4 regions of the Kitasatospora sp. NPDC056138 genome follow, and region 1 is predicted to be linked to each of the others. Evidence: riboswitches for the same ligand, from Rfam matches in the RefSeq annotation. Region 1 holds a riboswitch; each other region holds the start of a gene.
What was found. A riboswitch is a leader RNA that binds a small molecule or an ion and turns the genes downstream of it on or off. The one in region 1 is predicted to bind cobalamin.

Region 1 (2,191 bases):
CCGGACGATCAGGCCCGGCCGGCGCCGGAGCGAGCGGACGGCGCGTCCACGGCGCGGCCTACTCCGTCGACCAGCGCTGCTCGACCTTGGCGAAGCGCCAGTAGCCGACCGCCGCCACCCAGACCACGACGAACAGGCCGACGATCACGAACCCGACGTTGTCCAGGCTCAGTCCGGCGATCCAGCCCGTCACCGGGTCGGTGAGGTCGAGCTTCTCGTGCAGCACGCCGACCAGTTCGATGGTGCCGATGATGAAGGCGACCGCGATCGACAGGCCGGTGATGGTCAGGTTGTAGTACACCTTGCGGACCGGGTTGGAGAACGCCCACTGGTACGCGAAGTTCATGAAGGTGCCGTCGAGGGTGTCGAACAGGCTCATCCCCGCCGCGAACAGCAGCGGCAGGCAGACGATGGCGTACCAGGGCAGACCGGCCGCCGCGCCCGAACCCGCCATCACCATCAGGGTGACCTCGGTCGCGGTGTCGAAGCCGAGACCGAGCACCATGCCGACCGGGAACATCTGACCGGGGCGGGTGATCGAACGGGTGGCACGGGAGAGGATGCGGTTCATCAGACCCCGCGAGTTGAGGTGCGCCTCCAGCTCGCTCTCGTCGTACCGGCCCGCGCGCATCGCCCGGAACACCTTCGCGATGCCCACCAGCGCGGCCAGGTTGAGCGCCGCGATCAGGTAGAGGAAGACCCCGGAGGCGGTGGTGCCGACCATGCCGAGCACCTGGTGGGTGGTCGACTGATCGTCCATCAGCGTCCCGGCCAGCGCCGCGCCTCCGGCCACCAGCGCGGCCATCACCACCACCATCGAGGAGTGCCCGAGCGCGAACCAGAAGCCCACCGAGACCGGGCGCTTGCCGTCGGCCATCAGCTTGCGGGTGGTGTTGTCGATGACGGCGATGTGGTCGGCGTCGAAGGCGTGCCGCATGCCGAGGGTGTAGGCGGTGATGCCGAGGCCGACCCCGTAGACCTGGGTGCCCACCTCGTACTTCTCCGGCACCACCAGGAAGATCAGGGTTCCGAAGGCCAGCACGTGCATGGCCAGGATCACGGCCATCAGACCGGCGGTCCGCACCGTGTCCTCGCGCTTCCAGCGGAAGGCCGGCAGGGCGGGGGCCGCCGCCGGGGCGGTCTCGATTCCGGGCAGGGTCATCTGCGGGTCACGCTCCAGCACCTCGTGGATCACTTCGTGAGATGCCGTGGCCGGTCTCCTGGCTGACGGGTCGAACGCACCCGCACCCGGCCTTCCCGGACGCGGCTGCGTCCAGTGGCCGCCCGGCCCTGGCAGGGACGGGGATGGTGCCGGTACTTCCCGATCACAGTGGCGAGGGCCGCTCCGGTCTGAGACCCCTGAGGGTCTGTCACCGGTCTTCCCGAACACCACGGCGGGGACAACCGTAGGGGTCCGCGCGCCACCGCTGCAAGCCTGCACAGCTGTGCAGGTGTCCGGTATCACAGGGGTCTGCTGCGAGAATGCGAGGCATGCATCTCGTCCCCGCCGACCGCGCCGACCGCAGGACCATCGACGGGCACCGGGTCTGCGAGGCCATCGCCGCGATCGGCGACACCGAGCACGTCCGGGCCTGGGCCGAGCGCTTCGCCCTGCTCGCCGACCCCGGACGGCTCTCGCTGCTGCTGGCCCTGTACGAGACGGGACCGCTCGCCGTCACCGACCTCGCCGTCGCCACCGGAATGCGCGACCCCGCCGTCTCCCAGGCGCTGCGGCTGCTGCGCGCCGGCGGGCTGGTCAGCGGCGAGCGCGACGGGCGGATCATCCGCTACCGGCTGGTCGACACCGCCGTCGCCGAGGTCCTGGCCCACGGGGTGCTCGGCCACCAGGACTGACCCGGCCGCACAAGTCGTCCGTCCCGCGTCGCTTTATGCCTGATACATACCTTGTATCCTTTTGGTGTCACCCGACAACAGCCCGGGTTCGTCCCCGCAGGCAGGCGAGGGAGGCCGACATGGCAGCGGAGCCCGACCGGAGCACTCCGGAGAAGCGAGGACGCCTGAGCCGCCCCCTGGTGCTCTCCGCAGCCGTCGCACTGGTCGACCGGGAGGGGCTGGCCGCGCTCACCATGCGCCGCCTGGCCGCCGAGCTGGGGGTGGAGTCGATGGCCATCTACCGCTACACCCCGGGCAAGGAAGCCCTGGTGGACGGTCTGGTCGAAGCCTTCTTCGC
Region 2 (2,191 bases), on a different contig from region 1:
AGCCCGGCGAGTGCCCCCGCGTCCCAGGCCTCCTCGTCGCCGCCCGCCTGCGCGTCGGCCGGGCGGGTGCCGCCGGCCGCGAGCACGGTGGTGACGATCGCGTCCGCCTGGCCCAGCTCGGCCAGCAGCTCGGGCTCGGCGCCGCGCAGCGAGGAGCAGTACAGCGGCTTCGGGCGGGCGCCCTGGTCCTCGATCGCCCGGCACAGGTCCTCGACGAAGGCGGTGTTGCCGCTCATGTGGTGGGCGCGGTAGTAGAGCACCGCGATGACCGGGCCGTCCGCGTTCCGGGGGGTGCGCTCCAGCGGGCCCCAGGCCGGGGCGGAGGCGGGCGGCGCGAAGCCGTGCCCGGTGAGCAGCACGGTGTCGGAGAGGAAGGCGCCGAGCTCGGCCAGGTTGGCCGCGCCGCCGTGCGCCAGGTAGGCGTGCGCCTCGGCGGCGATCCCGGCGGGCACCGTGGACAGCTCCATCAGCTGGGCGTCCGGCGCCTGCTCACCCGTCAGCACGACCACCGGGCGCGGGCCCGCGAGCAGCGCGTCCAGGCCCTCCTCCCAGGCCCGGCGGCCGCCGAGCAGCCGGACGACCACCAGGTCGGTGCCCTCCAGCAGGGCCGGCAGGTCCCCGGCGGTCAGCCGGGCGGGGTTGCCGAGGCGGTAGCCGACCGGGCCCCGGGAGGCACGGGCGCTCAGCAGATCGGTGTCCGAGGTGGAAAGCAGCAGGATCATGCGAAGGCCCTCCCGGCCAGGTCGGTGCTCCGAGCCGAAGGGCGCGCCGCCGCCGAGGACGATGGGCGGCAGGCGAGCGGCGAAAGGGGGAGCGAGGGAGCGGAAAACGTCAGCGTCGGCTCAGGGCGCCCGGAGCGTCTCCGCGGCCCGGCCGGGGCCGGGTCCGAGGGCGGGCGGGTCGCGGCAGCCCGTACGGGCACGCGGCAGCGCATAGGTCTCAGGCCTTCCTCGGGGTCCGCGCCCCGGGGGGTCCCCCCGGCCGGAGGCCGGGGAAGCATGGAGGACGGCAGGAGTTCCTGGCTCCCACGGCGTGAACCGTGGTCACAGTGGCGGGACCGCACCGGGTTTGCACCGGTTTCCTCCCCTTGGCGCCGTCGCTGGCGTGGACGGCCCACCAGGACCGTCCGGGAGCATCGTACGGGGTGGGGCTGAGCTGGGGGAGTGCCGACCGGAAGTGTGATCGGCGGGACGCTGCATCCGGACCGGCAATCTGTATGCTCGCCGCCATGCCACCCACACCCGACGCCGCCGCAGCGGGCCCCGGTGCGCCCGACCGCGGTCGTTCGGACGCCTGCCCGGGGGCCCTTCGTCTGCATACCGCCGACGACGGCGCGCTCGCCAGGATCCGCGTCCCCGGCGGCCTGCTGACGGTCCGTCAGGCACTCGCGCTCGCCGACGCCGCCGAGGAGCTGGGCGACGGCGAGCTGGAGACCACCTCGCGCGGCAACGTCCAACTGCGCGGCCTGCCTTCGGACTGCGGCCGCGAACTCGGGAGCCGGCTGCGCGCCGCCGGGCTGCTGCCCTCGGACACCCACGAGCGGGTCCGCAACATCGTCGCCTCCCCGGCCGCCGGGCTCGACGGGCTGGGCCACGCGGACGTGCAGTCCTGGGTGCGCGAGCTCGACCGGCGGCTCTGCGCGAGCGGGCCGGCGGCGCAGCTCTCCGGCAAGTTCCTGTTCGCCCTGGACGACGGGCGCGGTGACACCGCCGCCCTGGACGCCGATGTGACATTGATCGCAACCGCGGACGGCGGCGCCCTGCTGCGCCTCGGACGCGCCGCCACCGCCCGCCGGGTGCCCCCCGGTCAGGCGGTCGAACACGCCCTCGCCGCCGCCGAGGAGTTCCTGCGCGCGCTGCGGGCCACCGGCACCGCGGCCTGGCACCTGCGTGAGGTGCCGCAGCTGCTCGACCCGGGCCCGGAAGCCCTGCCCGCGCTGCCGGGCGCGACCCCGGCGCCGGGCGTGCTGCCCGGCGGCCTCTCGGTCGGCCTGCGCTTCGGCCGGGTCGGCGCCGCCCAGTGGCGGACCCTGGCCGCGGCCGCGGCCGACGGGCTCCGGCTGACGCCCTGGCGCGGCGTGGTGCTGCCCGGCGCGCCCGCGGAGCGGCTGCCCGTCCTGGCGCGCGCCGGGTTCCGCACCGACCCCGGCTCGGCCTGGGAGCGGGCCAGCGCCTGCACCGGCCTGCCCGGC
Region 3 (2,191 bases), on a different contig from region 1:
GCAGGACGGCTCCGGCGATCGGGGCGATCGTCAGCACCCTTCGGTGGCCGGCTCCGACCAGCATCCGCACCAGGTGCGGGACCATCAGGCCGACGAAGCCGATCGCGCCGCTGACGGCCACCACGGTGCCGGTGACGGCGGCGGTGACCAGGAAGAGCCGGCTGCGCAGCCGTCCGGCGTCCACGCCGAGGGCGGCGGCGGTCTCGTCGCCCATGGCGAGGGCGTCCAGGCGGCCCGCCGTACCGAGCAGGTAGGCGGTCCCGGCGAGCACGCAGCCGGCGGCGATCGGTACCGATCCCCAGGTGGCGCCGCCCAGGCTGCCAAGCAGCCACATCATCGCCGAGCGGGCCGCCTCGCCGCGTTCGGCGCCGAAGACCATCAGCGCGGTGACGGCGGAGAAGCCGTACGCGAGCGCCGTTCCGGTCAGCACCAGGCGCAACGGGGTGAGGCCGTGTGCGGTCCGCGCGACGGCGTGGACCAGGGCCATGGCGGCCAGGGCGGAGAGGAAGGCGGAGGCGGAGAGCGCCCAGGCCCCGAGCGAGGCGAAGGCCCCGAGCAGGAGTACGGCGTTGGCGCCGACCGAGGCGCCGGAGGAGATGCCGAGCACGAACGGATCGGCGAGAGCGTTGCGCACCATGGCCTGGACGGCCACTCCGGTGACGGCCAGTCCGGCGCCGACGGTGGCGGCGAGCACGGTCCTGGGCAGCCGGATCTCCCAGACGATGGTGTAGGCGGCGGCGTCCTCGGCCGCGATCCGGCCTCCGGTCAGCCCGGCCTGCAGGAGGTGCAGGGTCCGCCCCCAGGGGAGGTCGGCGGCGCCGAGTCCGACGCCGCAGACCAGCGAGAGCAGCAGGGCGGCGGCCAGTCCGAGGCCGAGCGGCAGGACCGGGGTACGGCGCGGCGGGGGCGAGGGCGGGGACGGCGGCGGTGCGGGTCGCGGATCGGCGGCCAGGGTGCTCACGGTGGGGCGCCTTCGGGTCGGGCCGTGTCCGTGCCGGGGGCGGCCCGGCGCCGGGGGGCGGCACGGACGCGTGCGTCCGCGCACGGTGGCGCCGTGCGGCATCCCCTCGCAGTCCACGGCGAGTTGACGGGAGGTCGTACGTCGCCGAGGGCGATCGGGCTTGCGGGGGCGGGCCCCGTCCACCGTTGCGGGTCAGCGCCGGATTCTCACCGGACTTCTCCCCCGGGACGTACCCGAAGCATAGCAAGGCTCGCCTTACCTGTAAGGAGTGGACTCCCCATGCACCCAGGACATCCTCCGGAAACCTTCACACCTTCAGGGGTAGTCCGGCGTCGTCGGGTTGTGTTCCGCCGGAACCGGGGTACACGCACCGCCGCCCGAAGCGGTACCCGAGGGACGACGGAGGCATCCCGTGGCGGAGCTCGACGGAGTCGGTCATCAGCAGCGGCGCGGCCCGTCCGGAGCGGGGGCGGCGGCCGGCGACGTCCGCACCGACGTCCCGGCCCGGCTGGACCGGCTGCCCTGGTCGTCCTGGCACTGGCGGATCGTCATCGGCCTGGGCACGGTCTGGATCCTCGACGGCCTGGAGGTGACGATCGTCGGCAACATGGCGGGGCGGCTCTCCGACCAGGGCAGCGGACTCGCCATCAGCTCCGCGCAGGTGACCACCTGGGCGGCGGCCCTGTACGTGGCGGGCGCCTGCTGCGGGGCGCTCTTCTTCGGCTGGCTCACCGACCGGCTCGGGCGCAAGAAGCTCTTCATGGTGACGCTGGCGGTGTACCTCACCGCCACCGCCGTCACCGCCTTCTCCTGGACCGCCTGGTTCTTCTTCCTCTGCCGGTTCTTCACCGGGTTCGGCATCGGCGGTGAGTACGCGGCCATCAACTCGGCGATCGAATAACTACATTCGGGCACGAACGTGGATCCGCCCAACGACCCGATGGTCCTCCACCCAAGCCGTCGATCTGGCGCGTTGCTGCTCAAGTGACCTTGGCGGTACCGGAGGCAGCCGATGTCCTCCACGCACCAGCCACGGGATCCCCGAGGTGGAGATCGTCAGGTCGGGCAGTGGATCAGCTGCCGAAGCGCAGCCGGCGGTAGCGTTCCCGCAGCTCCGGGCGGTCGGCCTTGCCGAAGTGCATGTTCAGGAGCATCTCCAGGAGAGTGCTCTCTTCTTCGTCGCTCCCCCGCCGGTACCGGTCAGGGTCGGCCTCCACCCAGGCGCTCACC
Region 4 (2,191 bases), on a different contig from region 1:
AGGCCGGCGGCCTTGTCCAGCAGTTCCTGGGCGGCGTCACGGCCGCTCTCGTAGTCGATGGCCTGGTTGATCTGCGGCTCGGCGAAGATCCGCGCGAAGACGAACGCGAGCAGGCCGGCCACCGCGCCGGCCAGCAGGCCGCGCAGGATGATTCTCTTTTCCATGATCAGCTGTTGTCCCGGCCCCGGTCAGTGGCAGGGGAAGCCGAGGAAGTGGCGGGAGTCGTGGACGAATTCGTGGATGTGCATGTCGTTCCCGAAGACGGAGACAGCACCCTGGTCGACGCCGATGAAGTAGTAGGCGAGGAGTGCGAGGAGCGCGGTGCCGATCAGCCACAGAGCGGCTCTGGCATTGGGGACCACCACGGGCGTGGCGATGGTTCCGGGCGCGGACAGACTGCTCACAGTGAGCCCTCCTAGCGGGATCGTGCGTCCCTGTTCGTTGGAGCGGGCGTGACGGGGAGTGTCTGACTTGCCCACTGCCCGGCGGGCGGTGGACTCACAGTGGCGCGACCGCGCCGGATTCGCACCGGCTTCCTCGAACCATCACTTGTAAGGGGAGGTTAAGGGCGGCTTGTACGAACGGTCAACGCCTTCGCGGCACCCCGGGGCCGCGACGGCCACGGCTTTGGGACACGCCGGGTGCTGCGCCCCGGCGCACACCGGAAGCCGGCCCGACGACACCGCAGGCCGCTTCGCCACCAGTTGACGGACCGTCACTTCTGCGGCAGGGTCACACCCGGGATGCGGTGAGCATCCGAGACCACGGTGTGCAGGAACCCGGTGCGATTCCGGGGCGGTCCCGCCACTGTGACCGGGGAGCGACCCCGGCCGACGACCGCTGTGCAGCGGTCGGAGGCCCCGGGACGCGTGGATCCGGGAGTCAGAACACTGACCCGTGGTTTCTCCGGAGGTCGGGGCGCGGACCCCACGAGGAGGTTCTGCGGTGTCATCGGTCAGGGCTGCCCGCACGGCGGCCGTCGACGTCGTCCTGTGCCGCGGCTGCTGCTGCGGCAGTGCCGCGAAACGGCCGGGCACCGACCACCTGGGTCAGCTGTCCGCACTCGCCGAGGCCGTCGAGGACCTCCCCGCCGCGAACCTGGTGGTCACCGACTGCCTGGGACCGTGCGAACTGGCCAATGTCGTCGTCGTCCGCACCCGGGGGCGGCTTCCGGGCGAACGGCCGACCGCACCGGTCTGGCTCGGCAACGTGACCGACCCCGCCGACACGGCCGGCCTCTGCGCCTGGGTCCGGCGGATCGGGCTCGGCATCGAGCGGTTCCCGCACGACGGACCGCTGCCGCCCGCACTGGAGTCGCTGCGCATCCCCACTCCCGGCCCCCGGCGGACCATCAGGACGAGGAGGACGGCGACGGCGACGGGACGGCCGGCCCTGGCGGACAGCACGGGGGGCACCCGGCAGAGGTCGTGAACCCTGCCGGCCGGCCGGCTGGCACTCCGGGTACCCTCCAGTGCAGCGAGTTCAAGGTCACACTCCTGGGCACTGATAGAGCCGGGCTGACGAGCATTAACCTTCCCCTATGACGGTCCTGCCCCATGGGCTCCCCCTGGCCGCCGAGTTCCCGGACGCAAGCCGTGAGCGGTGGCAGCGCCTGGTCGAAGGCGTGCTGCGCAAGTCCGGTGCGCCGGACGCCACCGGTGTCCAGGCCGAGGAAGTCCTCTCCAGTGAACTCCAGGACGGACTACGAGTCCGTCCGCTGTACACCGCCGAGGACGGCTCGGCCGCCGCCGGCTACCCGGGCTTCCCCCCGTTCGTCCGGGGCGGTCGGCCGCAGGGCGCGGCGGTCTCGGGCTGGGACGTGCGCCAGCGCCACACCGATCCGGATCCCCGGCGGGCCAACGAGGCCGTGCTCGCCGACCTGGAGAACGGCGTGACCTCGCTCTGGCTGGAGGTCTCGGACACCGGCCTGCCCGCGACGGCCCTGCCGGACGTCCTCCAGGGCGTCTACCTCGACCTGGCCGCCGTCGTCCTCGACGCCGGTGCCGGATTCGGCCACGCGGCCGAGCAGTTGCTACGGCTGTACGAGGAGCGCGGGGTCGGCCCGGCGGCCGCCGCCGGCAACCTCGGCGCGGACCCGCTCGGTCTGCTCGCCCGCACCGGCAAGGACGCCGACACCGACGCCCTGCTGGCCGAGGCCGCCGCGCTGGCCCTCCGCTGCGACCGCGATCAC

Region 2: it holds a riboswitch for cobalamin, as region 1 does, so the genes downstream of both, cobN (cobaltochelatase subunit CobN) here and ACFC1R_RS25330 (HoxN/HupN/NixA family nickel/cobalt transporter) in region 1, are expected to answer to the same signal.
Region 3: it holds a riboswitch for cobalamin, as region 1 does, so the genes downstream of both, ACFC1R_RS24130 (FecCD family ABC transporter permease) here and ACFC1R_RS25330 (HoxN/HupN/NixA family nickel/cobalt transporter) in region 1, are expected to answer to the same signal.
Region 4: it holds a riboswitch for cobalamin, as region 1 does, so the genes downstream of both, ACFC1R_RS13270 ((2Fe-2S) ferredoxin domain-containing protein) here and ACFC1R_RS25330 (HoxN/HupN/NixA family nickel/cobalt transporter) in region 1, are expected to answer to the same signal.

The regions. Positions count from the first base shown of each region.
Region 1 covers NZ_JBHJVK010000046.1:10,287-12,477, reverse strand. The annotation lists gene ACFC1R_RS25330 (HoxN/HupN/NixA family nickel/cobalt transporter) at 59-1,162, opposite strand; cobalamin riboswitch at 1,193-1,409, opposite strand; gene ACFC1R_RS25325 (ArsR/SmtB family transcription factor) at 1,492-1,854, shown strand; gene ACFC1R_RS25320 (TetR/AcrR family transcriptional regulator) at 1,974-2,191, shown strand, end outside.
Region 2 covers NZ_JBHJVK010000037.1:16,975-19,165, reverse strand. The annotation lists gene cobN (cobaltochelatase subunit CobN) at 1-722, opposite strand, end outside; cobalamin riboswitch at 990-1,142, opposite strand; gene ACFC1R_RS22180 (cobalamin biosynthesis protein CobG) at 1,229-2,191, shown strand, end outside.
Region 3 covers NZ_JBHJVK010000042.1:55,606-57,796, forward strand. The annotation lists gene ACFC1R_RS24130 (FecCD family ABC transporter permease) at 1-952, opposite strand, end outside; cobalamin riboswitch at 1,093-1,213, opposite strand; partial or broken gene ACFC1R_RS24135 (MFS transporter) at 1,374-1,859, shown strand; gene ACFC1R_RS24140 (hypothetical protein) at 2,035-2,191, opposite strand, start outside.
Region 4 covers NZ_JBHJVK010000016.1:68,659-70,849, forward strand. The annotation lists gene ACFC1R_RS13260 (CbtA family protein) at 1-164, opposite strand, end outside; gene ACFC1R_RS13265 (CbtB-domain containing protein) at 189-404, opposite strand; cobalamin riboswitch at 440-562, opposite strand; cobalamin riboswitch at 773-893, shown strand; gene ACFC1R_RS13270 ((2Fe-2S) ferredoxin domain-containing protein) at 946-1,431, shown strand; gene ACFC1R_RS13275 (methylmalonyl-CoA mutase family protein) at 1,541-2,191, shown strand, end outside.